Linked DNA regions of Variovorax paradoxus B4. The protein of the gene in region 1 binds, or shares a complex with, the protein of each later gene. Links are inferred from orthologs where the notes say so. Each region holds a gene or a part of one and is shown in the gene's direction. Other genes may lie near its edges.

Region 1 (9,314 bases):
GTTTCATGCGGGTCGACGAGTGCCCGCTCGGGCGCTGCATCGTGATCCACTTCCGCTTCACCGATGCGCCTGAAGGCGAGCGGCGCTGGTGGCTGGTGGTCGACCATGGCAGCGCCGACCTCTGCCGCGACAATCCCGGCGAGGAGCCAACGCTGATTGTCGAATCGAACATGCTGACCCTGACGGAGATCTGGACCGGCGACCTCGATGCCGAGGCCGCGCTGCGCGAGCGGCGCCTGCGCGTCATCGGCGCGGCATCCGATATCCAGAACCTCTGGCGCTGGATGGGACGCAGCGCTTTCGCCGATGCCCGAACCGCAGCGCGGCTCTGAGGCATTCCCCGCCGCAGACACGCGAAACGGGCATTGCCTCGGCAGAACATCGAACGCCGCGGGGTCCCTCAGAGGCCCAGCTGCTTGATCGCGCCGCGCGCCGCGGCCGCCCCACTGGCCATCGACGCCGTCAGCAGGTAGCCGCCGGTCGGCGCCTCCCAATCGAGCATTTCCCCCGCAACGAACACGCCCGGCACCGCGCTCGCCATGAGCCGTTCGTCGAGCGCCTCGAAGCGCACACCGCCTGCGGTGCTGATGGCTTCGTCGACAGGCCGGGTTGCGACCAGCCGCAGCGGCACGGCCTTGATCGTCGCTGCCAACTGCGCGGGTTCTTGCATCGCTTCGCGGCTCAGCGTCTCGTGCAGCACGCCGGCCTTGATGCCTTCCAGCCCGAGCCGGCTCTTCAGGTGGCTGCTGAGCGACCGGGCGCCGCGCGGATGCTTGACGGCGGCCAGCACCTGCTCGGCGCTGCGGTCGGGCAGCAGATCGAGCAGCAGCGTCGCGCTGCCATGCGCGGCGATCTCGTCGCGCAGCAATGCCGAAGCGGCATAGATCAGGCTGCCCTCGATGCCGGTGGCGGTTGCAACGAATTCGCCCTTGCGCGCAAAGCGGCGCCCCTGGCTGTCGGTGAACGAAATCGCGACCGACTTGAACGGCTGGCCCGCAAAACGGCTCGCGAAATGCTCGCTCCACCCTGCCCCGTCGAAGCCGCAGTTGGCAGGCAGCAGCGGCGCGACATCGATACCGCACTCTTGCAGCCACGGCGCCCATGCGCCATCGGAGCCCAGCCGCGCCCAACTCGCCCCCCCCAATGCGAGCACCGCCGCATCGGCCTTCACGATGGCCTCGCCCGTCGGAGTGGCGAACCGCAACGAGGCGGCGCCGGGTGATGCGTTGCCAAGCCAGCGGTGGCGCATATGAAACTGCACGCCTGCCGCACGCAGCCGGTGCAGCCAGGCGCGCAGCAGCGGCGCGGCTTTCATGTCGGTCGGAAACACGCGGCCCGAAGTGCCCACGAAGGTCTCGATGCCGAGGCCCGCCGCCCATTCGCGCACCTGCTGCGGACCGAAGCGGGCGAGCATCGGTTCGAGCTGCGCACGGCGCTCGCCAAACCGGGTCATGAACACATCGAAGGGCTCCGAGTGCGTGAGGTTCAGCCCGCCGCGGCCGGCCAGCAGGAACTTGCGGCCCACCGAGGGCATGGCGTCGTAAACGTACACCTGCACGCCGGACGCACTCAGGACTTCAGCCGCCATGAGGCCGGCCGGTCCGCCGCCGATCACGGCGACGGTATGGGAAAGAGTCATTCGAGATTTACCAGTTCGCCCTGCCCGGTCAGGAACGCGACGCGCACCGAGGCACCGGGATAGGCATGTTGCACCGCCGCGCGGTAGCGCTGCATCTGTGCGATCAATTCCGCGTCCCGTTCGGGACGCGCAGCGGATTTGTAGTCGAGGATCCACCAGGCACCGCTGGCGCGCTCGCGCACCAGCCGGTCGATGCGCAGCGTCTCGCCTTCATGGACCAGCGTCACTTCGTTGCCGTGCCAGTCGATCATGCGCTCATCCCACGCCCATGCGCCGGCCCCCGCGCGAATGCGCTCGGCCAGCACGGCCGCGCCGCGCGCCTGTTGCGCGTCGAGCATGAACTCACGGGCCGCGGCGCGCACATGCGCGGGCGGCAGCGCCTCGCCCGGCAGGGCCCATTCGAGCAGCCGGTGCATCGCCTGGCCGAAGGCTGCAGCCCGCGCGTCGACGGTAGCGCCAGCAGCTTTCCTGATGGCTGGTGATTCCTTGGCCGCAGGTGCGAGGACGGGCATCTTCTTCATCGAGAAACTGCCGGCCCCGGTCTCCACCGGCAGCGCGAGCAGCGGCTCATCGGCTTCGACAGGCTCGCACATCGATTCGAGCCGCGACCACCAGCTGCCCTCGTTGGCCCGGGCCGGCTGCACCGACGACAGCACGAGGCGCTCGCGCGCCCGCGTGGTCGCGACGTAGAGGCCGTTGAGCTCCTCGCGATGGCGCGCGCGCTGCTCTTCCTCGAGCAGCGTAGCCGCACAGCCCGGCGGGGTCTTCTCGCTTGCCAGGAACACGAAGCGGGTGGGCGCGCTGTCGCTGCCTTTCCATTCGACCAGCACGCCCATGGTCTGGGCTCGCGGCGGTGGTGCGTCGCAGTCGAGCATGAGCACGGTGTCTGCCTCGAGGCCCTTGGCGCCGTGCACGGTCAGGAGCTGCACCGCATCGGGCACGGCGACGGATGGCGCCCTGACGCCGCCCGCACGCAGCGCGCGCACCAGCGCATAGGGCGTGACAAAGCGCGCACCCTCGATGTCGAGCGAGGCCGCCAGCAGCCCGCGCAGATTGGCCAGCGCGCTCTGGCGCATGGCGGAGGGCATGGCGGCGCCGAACCTGGCCAGCACATCGCCGTCGTGGAAGATCGCATCGAGCGCGTCGTGCGGCGGCAATGCGGCGAGCCAGCTCTGCCATTGCTTGAGCCTGGTGCCGGCCTGGACCAGTTCCGCCGGCAGGCCCTCGCCTTTCTGGATCAACGCGAACCAGCTCGACGAAGGTTGTTCGCGCTGGCGCAGCGCCAGTTGCACCAGCGCCTCATCGCCGATGCCGAACAGGGGCGACTTGAGCGCGCGCGCCAGCGAGAGGTCGTGCGCGGGGGACACCAGCGCATCGATCAACGCCACCACGTCCTGCACTTCGGGTGCATCGTGCAGCTCGTTCTTCTCGGGCTGCTGCACCGGGATGTGGCGCTGGCGCAGCGCGTCCTGCATGGCGGACAGCCGGCTGCGGCGGCGCGCCAGCACCATGATCTGGCGCGGCGGCGTGCCATCGGCAATGCGCTGCGCGACCCAGCGCGCGGCCTGCTCGCATTCCTTTTGCAGCAACTGCTCTTCGGGCAGCACCCGCGGGGTGACGAGGCTGTCGCGCCAGTGCAGCATGCCGTCGTCCGCGGGCGCGGCCTCCGCTGTCGTATCGATGGCGCCGCGATCGATGGGCGGGAGCTTGAGCAGCTCGCCTTCGTCGTTGCGCTCGGTGGTGTGCGCGCGGTAGCCGTCGAACTCGTCGGCATCCTGCGCGGCCAGCATCGCCTGGTTGACCAGGCCGACCACCGCGCGCGCGTTGCGGTGGGTGTGATCGCAATTGAGCAGCTCACCGCCCAGCCCTTCGCGCACGAATTTCTTCGCGGCGATGAACACCTGCGGCTCGGCGCGGCGGAAGCGGTAGATGCTCTGCTTCGGGTCGCCCACGATGAAGACGCGCGGTGCCTTGCCGCCCGCGCCGCTGTAGGCGCTGAGCCAGCCGTAGAGCGCCTGCCATTGCAGCGGATTGGTGTCCTGGAACTCGTCGATCAGCAGGTGCGCGATGCGTGCATCGAGCCGTTCCTGCACCCAGCCCGACAGCGCCGACTGGCCCAGCAGCAATTGCGCGGCCTGTTCGACGTCGTTCATGTCGACCCAGCCATGGGCGCGCTTGACCTCTGCGAAGGCGGAGATCAGGAGGCGCGTGAGGCGCGTCATGCGCTGCTGGTAGAGCCAGGCCGCGTGCTGGGCCTGCGCGGCGCAGAGCGTCTGGAGCTCGGCCTCGGCTTCTTGCGCGGCGGGATATTTCTGCAGGTTCTTGTTGAGGCGGTCTTCGGTGGCGACGAAGAAGTTCTTGCGCAGGTGCGCCAGCGCGGCAGCGAGCGACTCCTGCGGCGGTTCGCCAACACCGAACACGTCGATGATCGCCTCGGCCGCTTTCTGCGGCGTCTTGTTGGCTTCGCGGCCGAGTGCGGCGGCACGGTCCAGCCAGCGGCGCCGGACCTGCTCGCCGCGCAGTGCGCCGGTCGGTTCGTCCAGTCCCTCGAGCGAAGGATGAAGCACGCTGAAGTGCTGCACCGCCGACGCCGGGTCGGACAGCGAGAACTCGACCCGGCGCGTGAGCGCTTCGCCGAGAGCCTTGGCGGTCTGCGAACGGCCATAGGTGGCGACCACGGCGTAGTAGTCGGCCAGAGCCTCCTTGTCGGCCGTCACGGCCTCGAAGAAGGGGCGCCAGGTGCGCAGCCGCGCCTCGGCATCGTCTTCGAGAAGCTCATAGTTCGCGGGCAGGCCGAGTTCGCGCAGCACCGCCAGCGGCGCGTTGCGCAGCAGGCCCGCAAACCAGGCGTGGAAGGTGCGGAACTGCACCGGCCTGCCGCCTTCGAGCAAGCGCCTGTAGAGGCCTTGCAGGCGCGGCACGGCAGCGAGCGCGGCTGCGGGCTCGACACCGCGAACGACGAGTTCGCGCACCAGCTCCCCGGGGCTGCGCTCGGCGAACTGCTCGAGCCACTGGTCGAGCCGCTCGCGCATCTCGCCGGCGGCTTTCTTGGTGAAGGTGATGGCCAGGATCTCGTGCGGCTCGCACGCGGACTCGCCCTCTTCGAGCAGCGCGCGCAAGATGCGCGACACCAGCATCCAGGTCTTGCCCGCGCCGGCGCAGGCTTCGACGGCCACCGAGCGCCGCGGATCGCAGGCGACGGTGTAGAAGGCCTCGCGCGCGACGTGCCGGCCGTTGTGCTCGTAGGCGGCGCCGTTCATTGCGCAGGCCCTCCCTCGGTCGGAGACGAAAGTACAGGCTGTTCGATCTCCCAGAAATCTTTTCTGCAAAGCCCGCGCGCTGCGCAGTAGTCGCAGATAGCGCCCTCTCCCAGCGGCGGCAGCGCCGCACCCTGGGCGATGCGGGTGAAGTCGTCGAGGATGCCCGCCACCAGCGCATCGCGTGCCTCCACCACCACCGGCTGCTCGACGGTCTGCGTGCCGGACGATTTCTCGCCGACGTTGACGTAGGCCGCGCGCAGCGTGTCGTCGGCCACCAGCGCGGCATAGAAGGCAAGCTGCGTGTCCTCGGTCGGGTCTTTCACACGCTCCTTGGTCACGGCAGCCGATTCGGTCTTGTAGTCGATCACGAAGGCCTGGCCGTCCGGCATGCGGTCGATGCGGTCCAGCCGGCCGACCAGTTGCAGGCTGCCCAGCGGCTGCTCCATCCACGGTTCGGATTCGGCAAAGACGGCGCCGCTCGCCTCGTGTCCGGCAAGCCATTGAAGGTAGCCGTCTCGCACTGCTGGCCATGCCGCGGCGAACGGCAGGAACTCGGCATCGGACAATCCGAACTCGCGCGTGGCGCGCTCGGCCGCCGCGCTGATGTACGCCACGCGCTCGGCGACATCGCGGGTTGGCGCCCCTTTCAGCGCCTCGTGAAAATGGCCCAGCACGGCATGCAGCCAGTTGCCGAAGTCGCGCTTATCGACCTCGGCGTCGAGCTCGTCGGCACTGCGCAAGCCCAGTTGCCGCAGCGCGAAGAAACGGTAGGGGCAGCGGCGCAGGTCTTCGTAGACGCTGGTGGAGATGTTGCGCAGTGGCAGCAGCGCCCCAGACGGAGTCGGGTAGGCGGTCGGCTGCAGCGCCACCTCGCGCGCCGTGCGCGGGTCCGCCGCCATCTGCAAGGCGTGGTCGAGCTGCAGCGCCTGCACCAGCGGGCTGGGGCGCACCGGCTCGCCACTCGCATCGGACTGGCGCCACAGCACTTCGCAGCATGGATTGCACAAGGCCGCGGCCCAGGCCGAGCGTTGCGCGGCCTCGAGCGTTTCGCGCACGGGCAGGCCCAGCTCGGCGCGCTGGGCGGCGCTCCAGTTGCCGGGCGGCTCGGGCGACGCGGGCAGGCGCCGGTCGTCGCAACCGGGTATGACCACGGCGCCGAACGCGCGGCCCAGCAATTGATGCAGCGGCAGCACCACCACCTGCGGCGCCTCGCTGCCGGCGGGCGGCACGAAGCTCGCATCTTCGAGCACGTCGCGCACCCAGGCCGTGAACTCGGCCAGCGTGTGGCGTCCGCCGGGAAATTCATCGTCGTCGCCATGGGCATCGGCATCGAGCCACAACGCGCCGATCACCTTGGCGCCGGCCATGTCGGCTGCGAGCGGTTCCCATTGCTCCCCGGCCTCCAGCAATTCGCGCAGGGCGCGCAGCCAGTCGGCCAGGGGCCGCGAGCGGGCCATGGCCATGCGGCGGCCTTCGACGGCTTCGGTGAAAGGCAGCAGCGCGATGTCCTGCGGCTTTTCGCTGCGCGCGGCCTGGCCGCACCAGGCGGACCACTCGCGCACACCTTCGCGCCGCAGCCGGGCCTCGAGCGCCTGGGTGGCGAGCGCATCGCCGTCGGCGCCGCTCTTGAGCCATTCGAGCACCTGGTCGCTGCCGGCGTCGTGCGCACAGGCGCGCAATGCGCTCATCACGGCGGCGGCGGCGCGCGTGGTGGAAAGCTTCCAGCCGGTTTCGTCGTGCGCCGTGACACCCTGCGCCTGGAGCTGCGCGCCGATGCGCCGCGTGAGCGCCCGGTCGGTCGCGATCAGCGCCACCGGCGCGCGGCCTGCGGCCAGGTGCCGCAGCACGCAGGCGGCCGCCAGTTCCGCTTCGTCCTCGGGGTCGGCGGCGACATGCGCGCCTGCCGTGGTGGCCGCAGGGTTTGCGGGCACCAGAGAGAGATGGATGGCGCGATCGCCCCACAAGGTGCAGAGCGTCTGGGTGAGTGGATCGGCTTGGAAGCCTCCGAGCACGATCAGCGCATCGACCTGCGCACGCACGGCGTCGCGCAGCAGGACATCGGTGGCGTAGCCCGAATTGGCGGCCCAGGCCACCGCGACACGGATCAGCGCGCTTTCGATGCGGAACCATTCCGACTCGCTGCCCGCTTCGGCGACGTGGGCCGCCCGCTGTGCCCATTCGCTGCCGCGCACTTCAGGCAAGGCAGCAGCCGCGAGGGGGGCCAATTGGTAAGCCAGCTCGACCACGCGCCCGGCGAGCGCGAAGCGCTCCGCGGCAAAGCCGGCCTGCGACAGCAGCGCCTGGGCCGTGACCAGGTCGCGCGCCATGTCGAATGCGATGTCGTACCCCGTGGGCAGGAAGCCGCCCGCGCTGCGGGCCCAGTTGCGCGTGGTTTCGAAGCGCGGCGCGAAGCCCGGGCCGCCGCAGCGCGACCACATGTCGTGGGCCACACCCATCAATTGCGCATACGGCACCAGCACCACGGTGCGCGCCGCGTGCAGCCCGCGCTGCGCGATGGCGCCGGCGATGCGCGCGACGACGCCGTCGGCGGGGTCGCACCACAGGGCCTGGACGGGGTGGCCTTCGTTCATGTTCTATCGAGGGGTTGGAGAGCGGGGAGGCGCGACGCGCAAAGGGCTTTTGCTATCGGTGTCATAGCGTTCCCGCATGGCACCCCACCCCTTGGTTTCTGTCACAATGACCAGCACTTTAGCTGCACCGAAACTCTCTGCGCACAAGGACACATCACATGGCCAGCGACCTGATCAAACACATCTCCGATTCCTCCTTCGAAGCCGACGTGCTCAAGTCCAGCCAGCCGGTGCTGGTCGACTACTGGGCCGAATGGTGCGGCCCCTGCAAGATGATCGCACCCATCCTCGACGAAGTGTCGACCGCCTACGAAGGCAAGCTGCAGATCGCCAAGCTCAACGTCGACGAGAACCGCGACATCCCGGCCAAGTTCGGCATCCGCGGCATCCCCACGCTCATGCTGTTCAAGGACGGCCAGCTGGCCGCCACCAAGGTCGGCGCCATGAGCAAGGCGCAACTCACGGCCTTCATCGACCAGCAGCTCGCCTGAGGCATTTCAACCGGCCAGCGCGCAATGCGTTGGCCGGACGGTTTTTTGCTGTCATAATCTCCCACAGATCACCGGGCCCTTCGAGGTAACCGGTTCGAGTTCCCCGGTTTGTGAGGCAGCTCTCGCCTCACATCAAACCTCCCCCGTTTTTCCGATCGATTGCCCCGCAAGGGGTCATTCCATGCACTTAAACGAACTCAAGGCACTCCACGTGTCTGAAGTCCTCAAGCAGGCTGAAGCGCTTGAGATCGAAAACGTCGGCCGCATGCGCAAGCAGGAGCTGATGTTCGCGATCATCAAGAAGCGCGCCAAGGCCGGCGAACAGGTCTTTGCCGACGGTGTGCTCGAAATCCTGCCTGACGGCTTCGGCTTCCTGCGCAGTCCCGACACCAGCTTCACGGCCAGCACGGACGACATCTACATCTCGCCGAGCCAGGTGCGCCGCTTCAACCTGCACACCGGCGACATGATCGAAGGCGAAGTGCGCACGCCCAAGGACGGCGAGCGCTACTTCGCGCTGACCAAGCTCGACAAGGTCAACGACGGTCCGCCCGAGCAGAACAAGCACAAGGTGATGTTCGAGAACCTGACTCCGCTGTTCCCCAAGGAACAGATGAAGCTGGAACGCGACGGCGTCAAGAGCGACGAGAACATCACGGGCCGGATCATCGACATCATCGCCCCCATCGGCAAGGGCCAGCGCGCCCTGCTGGTGGCGCCGCCCAAGAGCGGCAAGACGGTGATGATGCAGCACATCGCCCACGCAATCAGCGCCAACTACCCCGAAGTGCACATGATGGTGCTGCTGGTGGACGAGCGGCCTGAAGAAGTGACCGAAATGCAGCGCACCGTGAAGGGCGAGGTCATTGCCTCGACCTTCGACGAGCCCGCGGCGCGCCACGTGCACGTGGCCGAAATGGTGATCGAGCGCGCCAAGCGACTGGTCGAGCTCAAGAAGGACGTGGTGATCCTGCTCGACTCGATCACCCGCCTCGCCCGTGCCTACAACAACGTCGTGCCCTCGTCGGGCAAGGTGCTGACTGGCGGCGTCGACTCCAACGCGCTGCAGCGCCCCAAGCGCTTCCTGGGCGCCGCGCGCAACGTGGAAGAAGGCGGTTCGCTGACCATCATCGGCACCGCGCTGATCGACACCGGCAGCCGCATGGACGAAGTGATCTTCGAAGAGTTCAAGGGCACCGGCAACTCCGAAATCCACCTCGACCGCCGCCTGTACGAAAAGCGCGTGTTCCCGTCGATCCAGCTCAACCGCAGCGGCACCCGCCGCGAAGAACTGCTGCTGGCGCCCGAGATCCTGCAGAAGACCCGCATCCTG
Region 2 (9,091 bases), 1.1 Mb from region 1 along the record:
CTTGGGCCCGTTGGTGATGTTGATCGGCTGGTCGAGGTTGTTCAGGAACACCCGGATGATCTCGCCGAAGCCGAGCGTCACGATGGCCAGGTAGTCGCCGCGCAGCTTGAGCGTGGGCGCCCCGAGCATCACGCCCAGCACCCCGGCCACCACCAGCGCCAGCGGTATCACGATGAGCAGCGAGGTGTGCAGCCCGTTCGGGAACATGGCCTTGAACCACGGGAAGGTGTCTGACAAGTGCGAGGAGCCCATCAGCGCGAAGAGGTAGGCCCCCACGGCAAAGAAGGCGACGTAGCCCAGGTCGAGCAGGCCGGCGTAGCCGACGACGATGTTCAGGCCGAGCGAGAGCATCACGTAGAGCAGTGCGATGTCGGCGATGCGCACCCAGGCGTTGCCCTGGCTCTGCAGGAAGATCGGCAGCGCGAGCACGGCGACGACGCCGAGAACGTAGAGAGCGAGGTTCTTGCTGTTTTTCATGGTGTGCTGCTCCTCAGGCCCGATCCGCCACGCGCTCACCGAGCAGGCCCGAGGGCCGCAGCGTGAGCATGACGATCAACACGATGAAAGCGAAGATGTCGCTGTAGTTGCTGCCGAGCACGCCGCCCGTGATCGAACCGATGTAGCCGGAGCCGATGGCCTCGATCAGCCCGAGCAGGATGCCGCCGACCACCGCGCCGGCCAGGTTGCCGATGCCGCCGAACACTGCGGCGGTGAAGGCCTTGAGGCCGGGCAGGAAGCCCATCGCGTGCTGCGCGATGCCGTAGTTGGAGGCGTACATGACGCCCGCGATGGCCGCGAGCACGGCACCGATGATGAAGGTGGCCGAGATGACCATGTCGGGCCGGATGCCCATGAGCGCCGCGACGCGCGGATTCTCGGCGGTGGCGCGCATCGCGCGGCCGAGCTTGGTGTAGTTGACCAGCCACATCAGCACCACGAGCGAAAAGGCCGTGACGCTCAGGATCATGACCTGCGTGGGCGAGATCACCGCGCCGGCCACTTCGATGGGCGTGGTCGACAGCAGGTTGGGATAGGCCTTGTTGGTGGGCTTCCAGATGATCATGGCCAGCGTCTGCAGCAGGATCGACATGCCGATGGCCGTGATGAGCGGCGCGAGCTTGGGGCTGTTGCGAAGCGGCCGGTAGGCGACCTTCTCGATCACGAAGTTGAGCGTGGCTGCAACGATGCAGGCGATGATCAGCGCGATGATGAGGACCAGCCAGCCGGGTGTGCCGGGCATGGATTCCTTCATGAGGCCGATGATGGTCCAGCTCGTGAGCGCCCCCACCATCAGCACTTCGCCGTGCGCAAAATTGATCAGATTGATGATGCCGTACACCATGGTGTAGCCCAAGGCTATCAAGGCATACATGCTGCCCAGGACCAGACCGTTGATGATCTGCTGCAGCAATATTTCCATAACGCGTTCCCTATTTGTTGCACCGTTGGGGGGTGCTGTTCACCCACCTTGGCACCGGTTTGGCGCCTTGGCTTGATAAGCAAAAAAACCAGCCAACATGTGCCGCTGGCTGATTTGTGGGCGGGATTGTAAGCACCCACCAGCGCCGATTTGGTGCGCCTTGCCCGGGGTTTACCCGCTCACGCCATGCTGTATGCGAGTGAACTCATGCATGGCGTACGCGCATGGTGAAAAGGCGTCTCACTCCTCGCGCTGGCTGTTGAGCCGGCGGAGTTCGCGCAGTTTTTCCGCGATGCGGATTTCGAGCCCGCGCTCGACGGGCTGGTAGAAAACCTGGCCCTCGAGGCCATCGGGCAGGTAGCGCTCGCCCGCGGCAAAGCCGCCCTCCTCGTCGTGCGCATACCGGTACCCCTTGCCGTAGTCGAGGTCCTTCATGAGCTTGGTGGGTGCGTTTCGCAAATGCATCGGCACGGGACGCGTGCTGTCCTTCTTGATGAGCGCGCGCACGGCGTTGTAGGCGGCGTAGACGGCGTTCGACTTGGGAGCCATCGCCAGGTAGACCACGCACTCGGCCAGCGCGAGTTCGCCCTCGGGCGTGCCGAGGCGCTCATAGACCTCGGCAGCGTCGAGCGCGAGCCGAAGCGCGCGCGGATCGGCCAAGCCGATGTCCTCGCTGGCCATGCGCACCAGCCGGCGCGCCATGTAGCGCGGGTCGGCGCCGCCGTCGAGCATGCGCACGAACCAGTAGAGCGAGGCGTCGGGGTCGCTGCCGCGCACCGACTTGTGCAGCGCGCTGATGGTGTCGTAGAACTGCTCGCCGCCCTTGTCGTAGCGACGCATGCGCTCCCCGAGCACGCGCAGCAGCCATTCGTCGGTGATGTTGCCGAGCTTCTCGGCGCGGGCCGCCACGGCCAGCGTCTCGAGCGTGTTGAGCAGGCGCCGCGCATCGCCGTCTGCATAGGCGACGAGCCGGTCGATGGCCGCATCCTCGATGCCCGGAACGGCCTGGATGGCTTGCGCCTTGGCGACGATCTGCTGGAGATCGCCCTCCGTGAGCGGTTGCAGCACGTACACCGCCGCGCGCGAAAGCAGGGCCGAGTTGACCTCGAACGACGGGTTCTCGGTGGTGGCGCCGATGAAGGTGAACAGCCCCGATTCCACATGCGGCAGGAACGCGTCCTGCTGGCTCTTGTTGAACCGGTGCACCTCGTCGACGAAGACGATCGTGCGCCGCTGCTCCAGGCCGTCGCGCGCGGCCGTGGCGCGTTCGACCGCATCGCGGATGTCCTTGACGCCGCCGAGCACGGCGCTGATGCTGAGGAACTGCGCATCGAAGGCATCCGCCATCAGCCGCGCAATGGTCGTCTTGCCGGTGCCGGGCGGCCCCCAGAGAATGCACGAATGCGGCTGTCCCGATTCGAAGGCGATGCGCAGCGGCATGCCCGGCCCCAGCAGGTGCTGCTGGCCAATGACCTCGCCGAGCGTCTTCGGACGCAGGCGCTCGGCAAGGGGTTGATGCGAACTGGTGGCCAAACCTGCTTGTCTGATTGCTGCTATTGCTTGATGACGTCGGCGCCGGCGGGTGCCTTGAAGTCGAACACGTTGGCAGGGAGCGCCGGATTCACTTCGACCTTGCTGAACTTGAGCACCGAGCGCTGCCCGAAGCTGTCGAGGATCTCGAGCGCCGCGAGCGCGTCGCCCTGGAAGCCGACCTGCACATTCTGCAACTGGCCGTCCTTGTTCTTCGGCGTGGCCTTGACCCACTGGAGGCCGTCGCGCTCGGGCGCGGCCTCGAGCGTGAAGTCGGCCTGCAGCGCGCGCAGGTCGGGTGCCGCGGCAATCAGCGCGGCGGGCGTGGAGCCCAGTGCCTGCGACTGGGCGCGCTGCGTGACCTGATTCAGGTCGGCATCGTAGAGCCACAGCGTCTTGCCGTCGGCCACGATGCTCTGGGCGAAGGGCTTCTGGTAGTCGAACTTGAATCTGCCGGGCCGCTGGAATTCGAAGGTGCCGGTCGAGGTCTTGGTGCGGCCGGCCTGCCCTTCGCGCGGCGGCGCCGTGACGGTCTGCGTGAACTCGGCACGGCCCGACTTGACCGTCTTCACGAAGGTCTCGAGGCTTTCAAGGCCGCCGGCCCAGGCATTGGCGGAACAGAGGAGGCCGATCAACAGCCAATGGCGAATTTTCAATTGGGGTTCCTCGGGAAGCGATGACGTTGACATGACCATACCCCGCTGCGCGTTGCGCCATGCGTGGGGCTTCATGAAGTTTTGCAACGTTATTGCAGCTTTTGCAAAGTGGCTGTCAGTGCGTAACGCCGGGGTCCGCAGGTATTTGCCGGTTATTCGGCGCGCGCCGGCACCAGGATCTCGCGCTGGCCGCTGCCGCTCATGGCGCTGACCAGGCCGGCCTTCTCCATGTCTTCCACCAGCCGCGCCGCGCGGTTGTAGCCGATCTTCAGGTGGCGCTGCACCAGCGAGATGCTGGCCTTGCGGTTCTTGAGCACCACCTCGACCGCCTGGTCGTACATCGGGTCCTTCTCGGCATCGCCGCCCTCGCCCAGCATGTCGCCGTCGCCGTCGACCGTGCCGCCTTCGAGCACGCCTTCGATGTAGTCGGGCTCGCCCTGGCTCTTGAGGTAGGCCACCACGCGGTGCACTTCCTCGTCGCTCACGAATGCGCCGTGCACGCGGATCGGCAGGCCGGTGCCGCTGGGCATGTAGAGCATGTCGCCCATCCCGAGCAGCGCCTCGGCACCCATCTGGTCGAGGATGGTGCGGCTGTCGATCTTGCTCGACACCTGGAACGCGATGCGCGTGGGAATGTTGGCCTTGATGAGGCCGGTGATCACGTCGACGCTGGGCCGCTGCGTGGCAAGAATCAGGTGGATGCCGGCGGCGCGCGCCTTCTGCGCGAGGCGGGCGATGAGCTCTTCGATCTTCTTGCCGACCACCATCATCAGGTCGGCGAGCTCGTCGATCACGACCACGATGTGCGGCTCGCGCTTGAGCGGCTCGGGATCGTCGGGCGTGAGGCTGAAGGGGTTGTAGATGAACTCCTCGCGCGCCTTGGCTTCGTCGATCTTGGTGTTGTAGCCGGCCAGGTTGCGCACGCCCAGCTTGCTCATGAGCTTGTAGCGGCGCTCCATCTCGGCCACGCACCAGTTCAGGCCGTGCGCGGCCTGCCGCATGTCGGTGACCACGGGCGCCAGCAGGTGCGGAATGCCTTCGTAGACCGACATTTCGAGCATCTTCGGGTCGATCATGAGCAGGCGGACGTCGCGTGCTTCGGCCTTGTAGAGCAGCGAGAGAATCATCGCGTTGATGCCGACCGACTTGCCCGAGCCGGTGGTACCGGCCACCAGCACGTGCGGCATCTTCGCGAGGTCGGCCACCACGGGGTTGCCGATGATGTCCTTGCCCAGGCCCATCGTCAGGAACGACCTGCCCTCGTTGTAGACCTGCGAGCCGAGGATTTCGCTGAGCTTGATCGACTGGCGCTTGGCGTTGGGCAGCTCGAGCGCCATGTAGTTCTTGCCCGGGATGGTTTCGACCACGCGGATCGACACCAGCGAGAGCGAGCGCGCAAGGTCCTTGGCCAGGCCGACGATCTGCGAGCCCTTGACGCCCGTGGCCGGCTCGATCTCGTAGCGCGTGATCACCGGCCCCGGCGAAGCCAGCACGACGCGGACCTCGACGCCGAAATCCTTCAGCTTCTTCTCGATCATGCGCGAGGTCATCTCGAGCGTGTCGGCCGACACCGTTTCCTGGCGCGCCTGCGCGGCGTCGAGCAGGTCGACCTGCGGCAGCTTGCTGTCGGGCAGCTCCTTGAAGAGCGGCTTCTGGCGCTCCTTGACGACGCGGTCGCTGCGGGGCACCTCGGTCATCGCGGGCTCGATCTGCACCGGCGGCGATGCCGCGCGGCGCTTCGGGCGCGGTTCGATGCGCAGTTCTTCGTCGCCATCGGCACTCGCCGGCTCGCTGCCGCCGCCCGTTCCACGAGAGAACGGCAGGTCTTCGGCCTCCGCGCGCTCGCGAGCGGCCTGCTTGCCCATTGCGATGTCGGCCGCCATCTCGCGCTTTTCGCGGCGCGACTCGAACAGCGAATAGGCCCGCGCGCCGATGCGTTCGGCGATCTGGCTCCAGGAGAAACGAAACACCAGCGCCGAGCCGATCACGCCGGCGGCAATGGCCACCAGCGCCGACCCGGTAAAGCCCATCCAGCGCACGCTTGCGGGGCCCACCAGATAGCCCAGCACGCCGCCGCCCGAACCGGGCAGGTGGAATTCCAGCCGGTACAGGCGCGACCACTCGAGCACGGTGCTCGCGCACAGCAGCAGCACGAGGCCGAACCAGAAAGCCATGCGGCTGCGGTTGAAACGGCCGCGCACCGGTTGCTCGGCCGGCGCGGCCTCGCCGCCGCGCAGCCAGTTGGCGAGCGACGAGAGCCATGCCCGCAGGCCCGCCGCGAGGCACCACCACACCGAATAACCCGCCAGAAAATAGCTGCCGTCGGCCAGCCAGGCACCGATGCGGCCGCCCCAGTTCTTGATCTCGCCCCCGGTACCGGAGGTCGACCAGGCCGCATCGGAGGGCGTGAAGCTCAGCATGGCCAGCAGCCAGAACAGGAGCCCCGCAAAGCCCGCGATCAGCGTGATTTCATGGGCGAAGCGCATGGCGCGCATGCGCACGGGTTGCCCCTCGGCGGCAGAAGAAGATTGAAGTGTATTGAGCGAATAGGTCATGAAAAACGCGGCACCCAATCCTTCGAAACGGCGGCTGGGCGCCTGAACACTACAACAAAAGGGCGCGGCTGCCAGAAGCGCCGGGCCCGGCGGCTCACGTCAGGGACAAGAGCCGCTCCTTGACGATCATGGAGCCGTCGTCCTGGGTCTGGACAAATCCGCGCTCCTCGAGGTCCTTCATCACGCGGCTCACCATTTCCCGCGAGGCACCCACCATTTTCGCGAGATCCTGGCGGGAGATCTTGTCGCGCACCTTGAGGTTGCCTGCGCCATCGTCGATGGCGAACTCGAGCAGCGAGCGCGCCACGCGCCCATAGACGTCCATCAGCGCCAGCGACTCGATCTTGCGGTCGGCGTGGCGCAGGCGCTGCACGAGGCCGCGCATGATGTTGTAGGCCATCGAGGAGTTCTCGGGCAGGCAGCGTGCGAACGCGTCCCGGTCCAGCATCAGGACGTCGCACTGGATCTCGGTGCGCACGGTGGCCGAATGCGGCTCGTCGTCGATCAGGCTCATCTCGCCGATGTAGTCGCCGGGGTGCAGCGTGGCAAGGATCACCTCGCGTCCGCGGCTGTCGGCGCTCGTCACGCGCGCGCGACCGGTCAGGATGATGTAGAGCGCGTCCGATTTCTTGCCCTGCTCGACAATGACCTCGGCTCGCTTGAAGCGCTTCTTGATGATCGCATCCGCAATGCTTGCAGACTGCGAGGACGTGAGCGAGGCAAACAGCGGAACACGCCGCAGCAGCTCAAGATTGGACAGCATCGACATTTATCAATCCCTGATACTGCGTGCGCAAGCTCGTCCATCGTCGGCCCGATGGATTACTACAATCGCGCGCATTGAAAACACCGTGCACCCGGTGTTGAACCGAGCGGTGATACTCCACATATATCGCTACCACCCTGAAAATGTACACGCTGAAGCAGCGCAAATCCTAGGTTTTCCACTCATGTCCGCTCCCCAACACGCCAAGGTCTTGATTCTGGGTTCCGGCCCCGCCGGCTACACCGCTGCCGTTTATGCAGCACGCGCAAACCTCCAGCCCTTGCTCGTCACAGGCATTGCCCAGGGCGGCCAGTTGATGACGACCACCGAGGTCGACAACTGGCCCGCGGACGTGCACGGCGTGCAGGGGCCCGACCTGATGCAGCGCTTTCTCGAGCACGCGGAGCGCTTCAAGACGCAGATCGTCTTCGATCACATCAACAAGGTCGACCTCGGCAAGCGCCCGTTCACGCTGACCGGCGACAGCGGCACCTACACCTGCGATTCACTGATCATTGCCACGGGCGCTTCCGCCAAGTACCTGGGGCTCGACTCGGAACAGAAGTTCATGGGCCGCGGCGTCTCGGCCTGCGCAACCTGCGACGGCTTCTTCTACCGCGAGCAGGAAGTGTGCGTGATCGGCGGCGGCAACACCGCCGTGGAGGAAGCCCTGTATCTCGCCAACATCGCGAACAAGGTCACGCTGGTCCATCGCCGGGACAAGTTCCGCGCCGAGCCCATCCTGATCGACAAGCTCATGGAGAAGGTCGCCGAAGGCAAGATCGTCTTGAAGCTGCACAACGAACTCGACCAGGTGCTGGGCGACGACACGGGCGTGACGGGCATCCGGATCAAGAACACGCAGACCGCCGCCACCGAGCAGATCGACCTCAAGGGCTGCTTCATCGCCATCGGGCACCACCCCAACACCGACATCTTCCAGGGCCAGCTGGAGATGAAGGACAACTACATCCTGACCCGCTCGGGCCTGCAGGGCTTCGCCACGATGACCAGCATTCCGGGCGTCTTTGCCGCCGGCGACGTGCAGGACAACGTGTACCGCCAGGCCATCACGAGCGCCGGCACCGGCTGCATGGCCGCGCTGGACGCCCAGCGCTTCCTCGAGCAGGACGGCACGCTCTAGGCGAACCACACGGGCCTCCAAAAGGGCTATAATCCAAGGCTTTGCCGAAATAGCCCCTTTCACGAGGGGCCGAGCATCCAGGCAAAGCCGGGGTACCGCCACCCGTTTCTGGCGAGGTCAAGCTGCAAAACACCTGCAATCGCCACGATTGCGCCGGTGCCAGCTGTTCAAGAAAGAGTGTCCTCATGGCACGCGTATGCGACGTAACGGGCAAAGGCCCGATGGTCGGAAACAACGTTTCCCACGCCAACAACAAAACCAAGCGCCGGTTCCTGCCGAACCTGCAATACCGCCGTTTCTGGGTCGAGACTGAAAACCGCTGGGTTCGCCTGCGTGTTTCGAGCGCCGCACTGCGCCTGATCGACAAGAACGGCATCGACGCCGTGCTCGCAGACCTGCGTGCACGCGGCCAAGCTTAAGGAGCTGAATCATGGCAACGAGCAAAGGCGGACGCGAAAAGATCAAGCTGGAATCCACCGCGGGTACCGGCCACTTCTACACGACCAGCAAGAACAAGAAGACGATGCCTGAAAAGATGTCGATCATGAAGTTCGACCCCAAGGCACGCAAGCACGTCGAATACAAGGAAATCAAGCTGAAGTAATTCGGCCCGGTTCCCCCCCCGCAAAAACCCGCTGCTCATCCAGCGGGTTTTTTGTTGCCTGTCGAATAGCCATCCATGGGCAACCCCTTGCCCGACCAGGCAGAACGAAAGCGACAGGCACAAAAAAGCCGACCCTGAGGTCGGCTTTCTGATGAGCGGAGAGACTTCCTTGCCTGCTGCTCGCTCAGGCGCGTGCGGCGCGCAGACGGGTGGAGAACTCGCGCAAGCCGGCGATGCCGCTGGCTTCCGCACGATGGCACCAGGCCGCCAGATCGGCCGCCAGTTGCTCGCGCGACTGCGAGGTGTTGAGCCAGAGCTGGCGCAACTCTTCGCGCATGGTGACCATCTTGTCGATCACCGGGTGGGCAGCGCGCGCCTGCACGAGGTGCGTGCGGGCCGATGCGGGCACCTTGTCG

Evidence for each region.
Region 2: the proteins of trxA (region 1) and trxB are in contact, whole or in part, in a crystal structure (PDB 1F6M), measured with the Escherichia coli proteins. The link is inferred for Variovorax paradoxus B4 from one-to-one orthologs.

The regions. Positions count from the first base shown.
Region 1 is NC_022247.1:2,617,404-2,626,717, reverse strand. What follows is about bases 6,332-9,314. They hold trxA (thioredoxin TrxA), read left to right. Parts: upstream 6,332-7,648; coding sequence 7,649-7,981; downstream 7,982-9,314. Other genes in these bases: rho (transcription termination factor Rho), read left to right, coding at 8,163-9,314; VAPA_RS12125 (PD-(D/E)XK nuclease family protein), read right to left, coding at 6,332-7,490. Outside these bases: VAPA_RS12140 (winged helix-turn-helix transcriptional regulator), read left to right, coding at 1-332; VAPA_RS12135 (TIGR03862 family flavoprotein), read right to left, coding at 401-1,639; VAPA_RS12130 (UvrD-helicase domain-containing protein), read right to left, coding at 1,636-4,899; more of VAPA_RS12125, read right to left, coding at 4,896-6,331. UniProt on the Escherichia coli protein: Participates in various redox reactions through the reversible oxidation of its active center dithiol to a disulfide and catalyzes dithiol-disulfide exchange reactions.
Region 2 is NC_022247.1:1,470,716-1,479,806, reverse strand. What follows is about bases 6,332-9,091. They hold trxB (thioredoxin-disulfide reductase), read left to right. Parts: upstream 6,332-7,111; coding sequence 7,112-8,071; downstream 8,072-9,091. Other genes in these bases: VAPA_RS06650 (DesA family fatty acid desaturase), read right to left, coding at 8,860-9,091; rpmG (50S ribosomal protein L33), read left to right, coding at 8,502-8,675; rpmB (50S ribosomal protein L28), read left to right, coding at 8,257-8,490; VAPA_RS06670 (Crp/Fnr family transcriptional regulator), read right to left, coding at 6,332-6,930. Also shown: VAPA_RS06695 (ABC transporter permease subunit), read right to left, coding at 1-477; VAPA_RS06690 (branched-chain amino acid ABC transporter permease), read right to left, coding at 491-1,420; VAPA_RS06685 (replication-associated recombination protein A), read right to left, coding at 1,661-2,953; outer membrane lipoprotein chaperone LolA, read right to left, coding at 2,974-3,606; VAPA_RS06675 (DNA translocase FtsK), read right to left, coding at 3,759-6,161; more of VAPA_RS06670, read right to left, coding at 6,256-6,331.